3 regions of the Exiguobacterium sp. U13-1 genome follow, and region 3 is predicted to be linked to each of the others. Evidence: riboswitches for the same ligand, from Rfam matches in the RefSeq annotation. Region 3 holds a riboswitch; each other region holds the start of a gene.

Region 1 (4,264 bases), 170 kb from region 3:
TAAACCAACAGCGCGTCTAGAGGAGATCGCAGCGTGTTTTGCGAAAGCGAAGGCACCAATGATGTACTCGATGCATATCATGGATGACATGTGGCAAAAGTATCTCTTCATTTCGACATTCGCCGGCGTGACGACGCTATTTCGCTCAGCTATTGGTCCGATTCGGCAAGAAGCTGTCGGGCGTCAAATGATCCTAGACGTCATGAAGGAAGCGAAACAGGCGATGGAAGAACAAGGCGCAGTCTTTAATGACGATGTAGAAGCGGTGCTGTTGAAACAGATGCATGGAATGGAAAACACGATGAAATCGTCGATGTTACGGGACATGGAAAAGGGTCAGCCCGTCGAAGTGGAACATTTTTTCAGTGCGTTATTGAAGCCTTCTACGACTGATCAGATGAATGCCTTGAAATTAGTCGAAGCGAATCTGCGCATGTATCTCAAAACGATTAAATAGTTACATTTTTCTATTTTAGAAAAATTATGGAGTAATGCAAATGTTTCGTTTTGATGACGAAAGACCTGTTTCCCTTAGGAATCGTTGACTTCCGAAATAAAATTCATCTATTCTTAATGAGATTGAAAAAAACTGATAATATATTTTTCCGTATTTTTTTTCTTGCGAGGACGAATGAAGCAGACGAGAGGGGAAGTTTATCCATTATGAAACGTATTATTATTCGTGCAGGTATGACACCATTCGAACAGTTCGATGCTCCTTATTTGATGAAACATAATTCCATTGGAGGAAACGTTGGAAATCTTATCTATCAATACAGTATCTTTCGGACGTTGATGACAGAAGGTACGACGATTACACCTGACTATTACTATTACGACGAAGAACGGGCAGACGAAATCAATGCCAACTTTGATCTTTATGTCATTCCGTTAGCGGACGCATTCCGAAAAGAATTCGTACCGACGTTACGGAAATATACACGTCTCATCAAAAAATTAAAGATTCCAGTCGTCGTCATCGGTGTAGGATTACGTGCACCGTTTGAACCAGACTTAGATGGTGGATTCCCATTCGATGAAGATGTTAAAGCATTCGTCAGTGCCGTTCTCGAGCGCTCAAGCATGCTTGGTCTTCGCGGAGAGATCACATCGAAATACTTAACACGTCTTGGTTTCCGCGAAGGGATCGATCATCGTGTCATTGGATGTCCTTCGATGTACGCGTTTGGTCGCGACTTGCACATCCGTGAAACGAACATCACACCTGAGTCGATGATTACGGTCAACTCGTCACGTTTGGCTCCACAAAACGTCCTTGATTTCATTACACGCGGAATGGAAGAATACCCGAATCATTACTTCATTCCCCAGTGGATGAAGGAACTGAAGTTAACGTACACAGGAACGCACCCGATCGCAGATCTTTCAGTGACGAACTATCCGGTGAAGATGTCGGATCCTGCTTATATGAATGATCGGGTCCGTTTCTTCTTGAACGCACAGACATGGTTCGATTTCATCGGACAAGCAGACCTTAGTTTTGGTGCGCGCTTGCACGGAAACATCACAGCGACGCTTGCGGGTACGCCGAGTATCCTCATTCCAAAAGATGCACGGATGCGCGAATTGACGGATTACCATCAATTGACGCACATTTGGGCGAACGACATCAAAGCGGATACACAATTATCCGACATCGTAGCCAACGCTGACTTCCAAAGTCCAGCACGTGTTCAAGCGCGTAACTTCGACAACTTCGTTGACTTCTTGAACGTGAATGATCTTGAGCATATCTATCAAGAGACGAACTATCCTGAGAATGTACCGTTTGACCGTCAAATGGCGCAAACTGAGTTGCTCCCACCAGTCCAGCCGATTTCTGGCGTAAGTCTTGAAGAAGCAGTCGCCCGTTTCGAACGGTTCTTCCCGGAACAAGAGAAGAAGATTGCGGATGCGCAAAAACAAACAAAAGCACAATTAGCTGAAAAAGATAAGAAAATCAAAGCATTGCAGAAACAAACAGGAACGGCTCAAAAGGATCAAGAGATTGCGGCGCTCAAAGCGCAACTGGCTGCCCAAACGAAGAAAATGAAACATCAGCAAGGGACATTGAACCGGAAAGCGGTTCGTGCAGCCTTGAAAACAGCGGATTTATTCGCCAAAAAATAAGACCTCCAAACATTCCGGAACGATACGATGCGGAATGTTTTTTGGGTAGAAGTATTCTGAATTGTGTTGACAATTCGAAAAAGACTTGATAGGGTTAGGAACAATTACATACTTATCCAGAGAGGTGGAGGGACTGGCCCTATGAAACCTCAGCAACAGGTCGAAAGATACTGTGCTAATTCCTGCGGGTGCTGCACCCGATCGATAAGATTTCCGAATTGTCGACCGACGCATCCGTGAGGATGCGTTTTTTGTTTGAAATAGGTGGAATGAGGAGGAAACGAATTCATGAAAACGAGTGGGGCTTTTCGACGCAAGATGGAATCACGTCATCTGATTATGCTGTCGTTAGGTGGTGTCATTGGAACAGGATTGTTTTTAAGTACAGGTTATACGTTAGAACAAGCAGGACGGGTCGGGACGATTTTGTCGTATTTGATTGGGGCAGTCGTCGTCTACTTAGTTATGTTAAGTCTCGGTGAACTCGCCGTGCACATGCCGGAAACCGGTTCATTTCATAAATACGCAACGAATTACATCGGACCCGGTACCGGTTACACAGTCGCCTGGCTCTACTGGCTGACGTGGACGGTCGCCCTTGGTTCAGAATTCACGGCAGCAGGTATTTTGATGCAACGTTGGTTCCCGTCGATTCCGGTGTGGGTGTTCAGCGCCTTATTCGCTGCGATGATCCTTGGTATCAACGTCTTGAAGGTCCGCGTGTTCGCTGAAGTCGAGTTTTGGTTTTCAGCGATTAAGGTCGTGACGATCATTGCTTTCATTTTACTTGGTGCGGGAGCGATCGTCGGCTTCATTCCACTGCAAGATGGTAGTCCGGCTCCATTCTTTTCTTCGTTAACCGAAGGCGGGTTGTTCCCAAATGGCGCTTTCGTCATCTTCATGACGATGCTTGCCGTGAACTTTGCTTACTCGGGAACGGAACTGATCGGTGTAGCAGCAGGTGAAGCAGTCGATCCGAAACGGACGATTCCGCTTGCGATCCGGACGACGATTTTACGACTGGTTCTCTTTTTCGTCGGTACGATCATCGTGTTAGCCGTCTTGTTGCCAACGGAAGGGAAAGGCGTACTCGAAAGTCCGTTCGTCGCCGTGTTTGAACGAATCGGAATTCCTTACGCAGCAGACGTGATGAACTTCGTCATTTTGACAGCGATCTTGTCGGCAGCGAACTCTGGACTTTACGCCGCCTCTCGGATGCTCTGGTCGCTTGCGAACGAACGCATGATTCCACGCTTCTTCGCCCAGGTGACGCCAAATGGGGTGCCACTACGAGCCGTATTGTTCAGCATGCTTGGCGGAGGACTTGCCTTGCTGTCTAGCATCTATGCAGCAGGAAGTGTCTATATTGCGCTCGTCTCGATTTCCGGTCTCGCTGTCGTCGTCGTTTGGATGAGTATCAGCGTTGCCCAGTATCGCTTCCGGAAACAATTCCTCCGTGAAGGGCATACGGTCGACGAATTGGTCTATCGCACACCACTCTTTCCATTCGTCCCGATCGTTGCTTTCGTCGTTTGTTTGATTTCCCTGATTGGTATCGGATTTGATCCGACCCAACGCATTGCCTTGTACTGTGGTATTCCATTCATCGTGATCTGTTATGTCGTTCATGCGTTCACGAATTCTTCTCAGAAACGGAGTGTTGAAGATGTCCCGAATCAAAAATCCAGTTGATCAACGATTACAGGAAGTTCCCTTTCTCATTTTAGATGGTGCCCTTGCAACCGAACTTGAACAGAAGGGATTCGACCTGAACGACCCGCTTTGGTCAGCACGTCTCTTAATCGAAGCACCGGAACAGATCGAACACGTCCATCGTGACTACTTTGAAGTAGGTGCCGATGTTGCCATCACTTCAAGCTATCAAGCAAGTATTGAAGGATTCAAGCAACGTCATATTAAGACAGAGGAAGCACAGGCGCTGATTCGAAAAACAGTCACCTTGGCGCAAAATGCACGCTCGCGTAGCGGAAAGAGTGACGCATTAATCGCGGGATCAGTGGGTCCTTATGGTGCCTACTTAGCAGATGGCTCTGAGTATCGCGGTCATTACGGGGTGTCAGCAGATGTGCTAGAAGCCTTTCACAGACCACGTATCGAAGCGTTGATTGAAGCA
Region 2 (4,264 bases), 140 kb from region 3:
GATGAAATTAGCAGTCGTGGAGCGGTATGAAGATTGGCAACTCTGGCTCGACGAAGTGAACGGAATCGACGAATGGGTCAAGATGTCAGCGTATTATGCACCGCGCGATGTTCAAGAAACACTAGTCATCGACGAAGTGAAACGAGAGAAGCAGACCGTCGTAATGCCACCACAAGTACCGATCGAGCCAGTACGCAAGCAACGTTATGCCTATACGTTTCAGCGGGGATTAAAAGGCGGTACTTTACTAGAGTGGTCCGGCAGTCATATTTCAGAACGAGACGTCCGCGATTGGAATCTCGAGCACGGCATGGAAGTTCGGATCCGTGTCGATCATCAGGATGATCAAAAAACGATGTGCCGTGTTGAAGCCGTCGTCTCGACGGAGCGAATGAGAGAAAATCCGGAACGTGTCGTGTTTGAACAAGCCATCGTCAAGGCACATGGAATCATTGAGGAAACGGTGAATGGTCCACTGCAAGATGAGTCGGACAGACCGTTTTATTATGTCGTACCAGTAGAAGACATGCGCTATTTCCGACTAGAAGCAGGACAACTCGTCGATCTCGCCATGTGGCGCGGACGGAAAGATACACTAACGATTGCTTGGAAACATCCGTTCACGTATGAAGAGCCGATCGTCAACACATCATCAAACCGTCCATCTGAGGTCAAGCAACCGGTAGTGAAGACGCCTGTGACAACGAAAAAGTCAAATCGGTATGCACGAAAAATGAAACGACAAACGGTTCCGAAGGCTAAAAAAGTGCAGCAGCGCATTCGTGTTCAAAAAGAGCGAAAGATCGAACCAATCGTGACGACAGCTGTACCTGGACAATTGATGGATTTCGTCGATAAGACACCGCTTGATTTCACGCGCTTCACAGGTATGCGCCTCGTCATCGTTGGAAACGAACAACAAACGGCTGTTTATCGTGAGTTCTTTGCGCCAACAGGAATCGAATTGATTCATCTCGCAGGAGACGCACAGTCTGCGAAAAAGATTGCTTGTCTCTCCAAAAAGACGGATGCCATCGTCGTCGTGACGAGCCGTGTCTCTCATGCGGCGAGTGCACATGTCATTGCACAGGCGAAAAAACATGGTATTCCGTTCGCGATGGAACGCCTCGACGGTCGACGATCGCTATATACAGCGTGTGAACGACAACTTGAGCGTGCTTGGCTCAACCAGCAACGAGACGGGAAATTATTGAAAAAAGAGTGAAACATTAGAAGAATTCGACCGTAAAGTAAGGTGAGAACTTATTTTTCAAGGAGGACCTTACTCATGTCATCTCAATTAAAAAAAGCAGCGAAGGAGTCGCTCAGCGGTCGTTGGGGATTTGCAGTCCTAGCATTCCTGCTGTTTAGTATCATTCAGGGTGTTCCTAACTTATTTGGATCGGATATCGATGAGCCGTCAAATAGCATGGATCTCGTCGTAATGTTAGTATCGATTTTACTGATTCCATTAGGAGTCGGTTGGACATGGATTGCCATGTCGATTGCTCGTGGAGAAGAAGCGAAAGTGACAGGTCTATTTGAGCCATACGGGATGTTCCTGAAAGTGGTCGGGCTCGCAATCGTTCAATTCATTTTCATCGCACTTTGGACGTTGCTCTTGATCATTCCAGGGATCATCAAATCGTTCTCTTACTTGTTGACGTTCTACATCCTTCGGGATGAACCGTCGATTGGTATCCTCGAGGCAATCACACGCTCGCGTCAACTCATGGACGGTCATAAGATGGAAGCATTCTTACTCTTCCTATCATTCATTGGTTGGGCATTACTCGTGATCGTTACTCTTGGTCTTGCTATCCTGTGGGTCGGACCATACTTCAGCGTCACACTAGCCAAGTTCTATGATCGTGTTCGTGGTGAACAAGCACCAGAGCAGACATCAGATTTCGTCGCACCATATTAATACCGGATCCCGACACTACGTCGGGATTTTTTTATGCTCGAAATAATTCCGATTGGAAAAGACGGTTTAATGGTTGCTTTAGTTCAGTGAATTTTGTACGATGAATGCAACACATCTTATCTAGAGAAGTCGAGGGACTGGCCCGAAGACACTTCAGCAACCCCGCTGTGGCGGAAGGTGCTACTTCCAGGAAGGGATACCTTCTGAAGATAAGAGCGGACAGGACAAGATACCGTCGCTCTTTTCGAACTTCGAAAAGAGCGTTTTTTTTATGATAAGGGGGACGATGGAGTGGAGTATGGTTTTTGGTTACCGATTTTTGGGGGATGGTTACGTAACGTCGAGGATGAACAGATGCCACCGACATTCGATTATGCAAAACAAGTCGCACAAACAGCAGAACGGATCGGCTTCTCGACGACGTTGATCGCGGAATTGAACTTGAACGACATCAAAGGCATCAAGGAACCGAGTCTTGAGGCATGGACGACGGCAGCTGCGATTGCTGCAACGACAGAACGCTTAGAAATCATGACAGCGGTTCGTCCTGGGTTCCATAATCCAGCGACGACGGCGAAGATGGCGGCAAACATCGATCAGTTGAGTGGTGGACGCTTTACGCTCAACGTCGTTTCGGCGTGGTGGGCAGAGGAAGCCAAACAATACAACGGTATCTTCACAGCACACGATGAACGCTATGCTCGGACGGAAGAATTCGTCACGGTCATGAAAGGATTATGGGCAGATGCGTCACCGTATAGCTTCTCCGGTAATCACTACACGATCGAGCAGGCGGAACTTCATCCGAAGCCCGTCCAGCGTCCAGGCATCAAGCTCTACGCTGGTGGAGAGAGTGAAGCTGGAAAGCGGACAATCGTCGAACACTGTGACGCTTATGTCATGCACGGGGGCACGGTCGAAGAAGTAGCCCATAAAATCAACGATATGAAAGTACGCCGGGAATCGACGGGACACGCACCGCTCGAGAGTTTCGGTCTTGCTGCCTACATCATTTGTCGGGATACGGAAGAAGAAGCGCTTCTTGAGTGGCAACGCATTACGGACGTCAAGGAAGACAGCGCCGGTTATGCCGGTTATCAGGATTTCATCAGTAAATCGCAACTGGAGCAACAGGTCGAGCGAAACGATTATTCCGTCTCGAACCGTGGTCTAAGACCGAACTTGATCGGAACACCAGAACAAATTGCGGAACGCATTCTAGCGTTCGAAGCCGTCGGTGTCACGTTACTCTTGTTACAATTCTCACCACAACTCGAAGAAATGGAACGCTTTGCTCGTGACGTAATGCCACTGGTCGAAGCGAAACGAAAGGTAGGTCAACAATCATGACAAAAATTCATATTCTCCACGAAAACCAAGAATGGACGGACCATCTCATCAAACGTCTCGAAGAACTTGAGTTACCGTATGAAGAGTGGCATCTAAATGAAGGAATCGTTCCACTCGATGAACTACCGCCAGAAGGCGTCTTTTACAGCCGGATGAGTGCCTCTTCGCATACACGCGGGCACCGTTACGCGCCGGAGTTGACGGAAGGGGTCCTTGCTTGGTTAGAAGAACACGACCGGACCGTCTTCAACGGAACGCGTGCGCTCCGCCTTGAAGTCAGCAAAGTCAATCAGTATACAGCACTACGTAAAGCAGGCATCCGTGTACCAAAGACGACGGCTGCAGTCGGACGTGATCAAATCGTGCAAGCGGCAAAAGAGATCGGCGTTTCGTCATTCATCACGAAACACAACCGTGCCGGGAAAGGTCTCGGCGTCCAGTTATTCCACTCAATTGAAGCACTTGAAGCCTACCTCGATGGTCCGACATTTGACGAACCAGTCGATGGCATCACGTTGATTCAAGAGTACATCCAAGCACCAGAACCGTATATCACGCGCTGTGAGTTCGTGGGTGGAAAATTCGTCTACGCGGTCCAAGTCGATACGTCGGAAGGATTCGAACTTTGCCCAGCGGATGCGTGTGTGATTGACGACCTGTTTTGCCCAGTTGGTGAAGAAGCACCGCAAACGCCGATGAAGTTCCAAATTGTTGAAGGCTTCGATGATCCGATCATCCAAAAGTATGAAGCCTTCCTCCAAGCGAACCAGATTGCGGTCGCAGGCATCGAGTTCATCAAGGATGCGTCAGGTACGATCTATACGTATGACGTCAATACGAATACGAACTATAATTCGGATGCTGAGGCAGCTGCAGGACGCTACGGTATGCTCGAACTGGCCAAGTTCCTCGGTGCAGCCCTTGAAACAAGCACAGTAAAATAAGAATCTGCTCCCGCCCTGTCACCGGACGTTACAAGACCGGATG
Region 3 (4,264 bases):
GCCCGATGATTTCCGCTGTCTCAACAGCACGGGACAACGGACTTGCTAATAAGATATCCCATTTTTCATTCGCTAGATAAGCGGCGCTGAGTTCCGCTTGTCTTCTTCCTGTTGCATTCAACGGTATATCTTCTCTTCCTTGAATCCGTTCGTTTAAGTTCCAATCCGTCTGACCATGCCGCACTAAACAAATTTCAGTCATGTCTCTGTCTCCCTCATTTAAGAAATATGACTGATTGTATCATGTTTTCCATTCGGAAGTTGTCGCGGTGGCAACAGTAGCACCTGACAGGTGAAACGTTCAATTCGTTCGAGCAATCGCTCGATCTTCAATGGATTTTCCGTCTGAGCAAAACTGGCAAGCGAATGGGTACCGTTCGGAAAAGAAAATAAACGGACATCAGCTCCGACATCGGCTCCTTTTTCGACGAAATGGAGTGCTTGCGAAAAGGGAACGATTGGATCTTTTTTGCCATGCAAGAGCATGATCGGTGGGGCATCCGAAGATAGGTGTGTGACCGGTGAGACGTGTGTCATCAGCTTGCGCCATTCTTCCCGTCCACCCTTATAGAACTTAATGTGGGCGATCCAAGTCTGAATGAAATTAAACAATAAAAAATTCGTCGGCGGATATAAAGCGATGACACCACTGATCAATGGCATGTGGCGTTCATCACGCTCTCCGACAAAAGCAGTTGGGGCAAGTGCCGTTGTCAACATGAGTGCGGCTCCGGCAGAGTCTCCCCATACCATCATCCGTCCTCTTAAGATACGAAGGTCCTCTGCTTCCTTGTTCAAAAAACATAACGCATCCCGTACATCCTCGAGGTTATCCGGAAAATAACTGCCCTCTTCGAACAAACGATAATCGATGCTACAGACGGCAACTCCGAGTTCAAGTAGGCGGTCGACGATTGGACTAAAGCAGAACATATCGTCCCGTTCTCCACGAACGAATGCACCACCGTGTGCGTAGATGGCAATTGGAAATGGTCCTTCCCCCAGCGGATAATAGAGATCGAGCTGTAAGGTGCGGTCCCCCACCTGTTTATAGATGAGTGTCCGCGGTGCAAGTTGTTTTTCTGTGAGTGGCAAGGCGGGTTCGGTCCACCGAAGTAATGCACCGTAATTGTTCCAGATGCTCGCTCCCGCTGCTGCTGTCGTCAATAATGCAGCTCCCCCCATTAGCCATGCAGTTTCACGTTTCACTTGATCACCTCCAAAAAGACGTGCCAGTTTCTTCACTTTATTATCCTTCTACCCCGTTTTAAAAGATGTCGAACGTCTCGGTATTCCTACTTGACGCTTCACCAGCGTTCCGCTATAGTGAGAAAGTCCAAATCGGAATAGTTACGTTTTAATAATGGAGGTATCATATAATGAAAAAAATCATTCCTGCTTTAACGGTCGCCTTCGCAAGTGCAAGTATCCTCGCCGCTTGCGGTTCGAATACCGATTCATCGACTTCAGATAAAACCCAGACAGAAGTCTATACATCGACGTTCGCGACGGCTGCTATTGCCCGCGAAATCGGTGGTGATCAAGTCGACGTCAAGATGATCGTCCCACCTGGAGCCGATCCTCACTCTTACGAACCAACGTCAAAACAACTCACTGAGATTGCTAAGGGAGACTTGTTCCTTTTGACAGGTACGACACTCGAGCCGTATTCGAAAAAAATCCAGGAGAGCCTAAAAGGCACGGATGTCCGCTTCGTCGAGACGAGTAAGGACGTCAACTTACTGGAATCGGATGCTACACTCCATGCACATGAAGAAGAAGGGCATAGTGAAGACGAACACGCTCACGAAGAAGAAAAGCATGATGATCATGCAACGGATGAACATGCGCATGAAGAAGAAGGTCATGAACACGGAAAATACGATCCACACGTCTGGCTCGATCCTGTCAACGCAAAAGCAATGGCACGCTCGATTACAACTGCCTTATCAAAAGAAGTACCAAAAGACAAAGCAACATTCGAGAAAAACTTAAAAGCGTTCGATCAGCAAGCTGATGAATTGGACGAACAATTCAAACAAGCGGTCGCTGACGGATCGAAAAAAGAACTTCTCGTCACACATGCCGCATACGGTTACCTCGCAGAACGATATGGTTTCACGCAACTACCGATTGCGGGTATCTCGCTGTCAGATGAACCGTCACAAAAGCAACTGGCTGCTTTAGTGAAAGAAGCACGGATGCATGATTTGAAATACGTCGCGTTCGAAGAGACGGTCTCACCAAAGGTCGCACGTGTCATCCAAAAAGAAATTGGAGCTGAATCCGTGACGATCCATAATCTAGAGTCAGTCACGAAGACGCAACAAAACAGCTCTTATTTTAAATTGATGGAAGAAAACGTCCAGACGTTAAAACAAGCACTTCAGTAAAGTACAGTTGACACGCGTTACTCAATGCGGTACGGTAAGAAACGTGTTTTAGACAATTGAATGACTTCTTTTTATCGCGAGAAACGGAGGGACTGGCCCAATGATGTTTCGGCAGCGGACGATTTAATTCGTACTGTGCCAAATCCAGCAAGCGAAAGCTTGAGAGATAAGAAGAGCGTCTTTATTTCATAAAGACCTCCTTCTTTCTTGCGAAGGGGTCTTTTTTTGTATCTTTGAGAAACGAGGTGTCAACAATGAATGAAACGATCACGCCTAACAAATGGGCATTGCTTCCTCTCGTCGTATTCCTGGTCCTCTTCATCGGAGCCGGGATCTTCTATGACGACTTTTACAAATTTCCGATCCTTATCGCCGCATTGATCGCTTTGATTTTTGCTGCAATCACGACGAAAGGATCCATCAATCAAACGGTCGAACGAATCGCAACGGGTGCCGGAAATCCCGATATCATGATCATGGTCTTCATCTTCTTATTAGCCGGTACGTTTTCTGGAACGGCAGAAGCAATCGGTGCCATCGATGCGACCGTCAATGCTGCTTTGACGTTCCTACCTCCGTCATTACTGATGAGTGGTCTGTTCATCATCGCTGCCTTCATCTCGATGGCAATGGGAACATCGACTGGAACGATTGCTGCACTCGCGCCGATCGCCTTCGGTATTCATGAAGCGACAGGCATCAACGTTGCGATCGCAGCGGCTGCTGTCGTTGGTGGATCGATGTTCGGCGATAACTTGTCGTTCATCTCAGATACGACGATTGCTGCCGTCCGTACCCAAAAAACGAACATGCGCGATAAATTCCGGACGAACTTCATGATCGTCCTACCGGCTGCTATTTTGACGGTCATCCTACTCGCATTCGTTTCTGGTTCTGGTGACGTCGTCGAAGCAAAAGCATTTGAATTCTACAAGTTGATTCCATATCTTGCTGTCATCGTCCTTGCACTATTTGGCGTCAATGTCATCCTTGTCTTAATTGGTGGTACGTTACTCACCGGCATCATCGGTATGATTGATGGTAGTTTCGGCTTGAGTGGCTTCGTCCTCTCGATGTCTGAAGGAATGATGGGCATGGCGGAAATCTCCATTTTGACGCTCCTCATGGGTGGTCTCGTCAGCTTGATCACGTTCAACGGTGGAATTGCTTACTTGAAAGAGACGCTGACACGCAAGATTTCACAGCGTCGCGGTGCCGAATTCAGTATGGCGGCACTCGTCAGTGCAACGAATCTTGCGACAGCAAACAATACGATCTCGATTCTCGTCGCTGGACCACTGGCAGCTGAAATCGCCGATACGTATGAAGTCGATCGCAAGAAATCAGCGAGTATCCTTGATATCTTCTCTTGTGGGATTCAAGGCATCATTCCGTATGGAGCACAACTATTGATTGCAGCAGAATTGACGAAAACGGCTTCTCCTGAACTGATTCCGTATCTGTTCTATCCATTCCTCCTCTTCGTCTGTGGATCAATCGCCATCTTCTTCGGCTTGCCACGCATGAAGAAGACAGCGACGAAGCAAGAAAAAATTTCTTCGTAACCATAAAACAGGTCCAATCGCGTCGACGATTGGACCTGTTTTATTATTTTTTCTGCTTCGCTTGTCGTTCTAAGATGAAGTAAGCAATTGCCGGAAGCGGGAATTGAACAAGTCCAGCGCCTCCCCAAACCCATGGATTACGTCCTGATTTTCGCGCACTAAGAAATAGACCCACTGCCTGCGTTACTAACAAGGCGCCAATACTAAGCCAAGTACATTTGGATAACTTTTTATTCTTTTGAGCCATCTTTTCTCCCCCTCTTTTAACACACGATTAAATCTCATGGTTCTTTTCTATTTTACCGT

What was found. A riboswitch is a leader RNA that binds a small molecule or an ion and turns the genes downstream of it on or off. The one in region 3 is predicted to bind S-adenosylmethionine.
Region 1: linked by a shared signal. The riboswitch ahead of ESP131_RS01900 (amino acid permease) and the one ahead of ESP131_RS01065 (Na+/H+ antiporter NhaC family protein) in region 3 are both predicted to bind S-adenosylmethionine.
Region 2: linked by a shared signal. The riboswitch ahead of ESP131_RS01765 (LLM class flavin-dependent oxidoreductase) and the one ahead of ESP131_RS01065 (Na+/H+ antiporter NhaC family protein) in region 3 are both predicted to bind S-adenosylmethionine.

Annotation. Positions count from the first base shown of each region.
Region 1 is NZ_CP015731.1:362,229-366,492, reverse strand. Features, by position in the region: gene ESP131_RS01910 (ketopantoate reductase family protein) at 1-457, shown strand, start outside; gene ESP131_RS01905 (polysaccharide pyruvyl transferase family protein) at 664-2,130, shown strand; SAM riboswitch class I at 2,240-2,341, shown strand; gene ESP131_RS01900 (amino acid permease) at 2,419-3,822, shown strand; gene mmuM (homocysteine S-methyltransferase) at 3,797-4,264, shown strand, end outside.
Region 2 is NZ_CP015731.1:335,595-339,858, reverse strand. Features, by position in the region: gene ESP131_RS01775 (DUF2325 domain-containing protein) at 1-1,225, shown strand, start outside; gene ESP131_RS01770 (DUF975 family protein) at 1,289-1,927, shown strand; SAM riboswitch class I at 2,041-2,143, shown strand; gene ESP131_RS01765 (LLM class flavin-dependent oxidoreductase) at 2,219-3,277, shown strand; gene ESP131_RS01760 (ATP-grasp domain-containing protein) at 3,274-4,221, shown strand.
Region 3 is NZ_CP015731.1:191,616-195,879, forward strand. Features, by position in the region: gene ESP131_RS01050 (histidine phosphatase family protein) at 1-202, opposite strand, end outside; gene ESP131_RS01055 (alpha/beta hydrolase) at 220-1,209, opposite strand; gene ESP131_RS01060 (metal ABC transporter solute-binding protein, Zn/Mn family) at 1,380-2,393, shown strand; SAM riboswitch class I at 2,462-2,566, shown strand; gene ESP131_RS01065 (Na+/H+ antiporter NhaC family protein) at 2,648-3,958, shown strand; gene ESP131_RS01070 (hypothetical protein) at 4,002-4,205, opposite strand.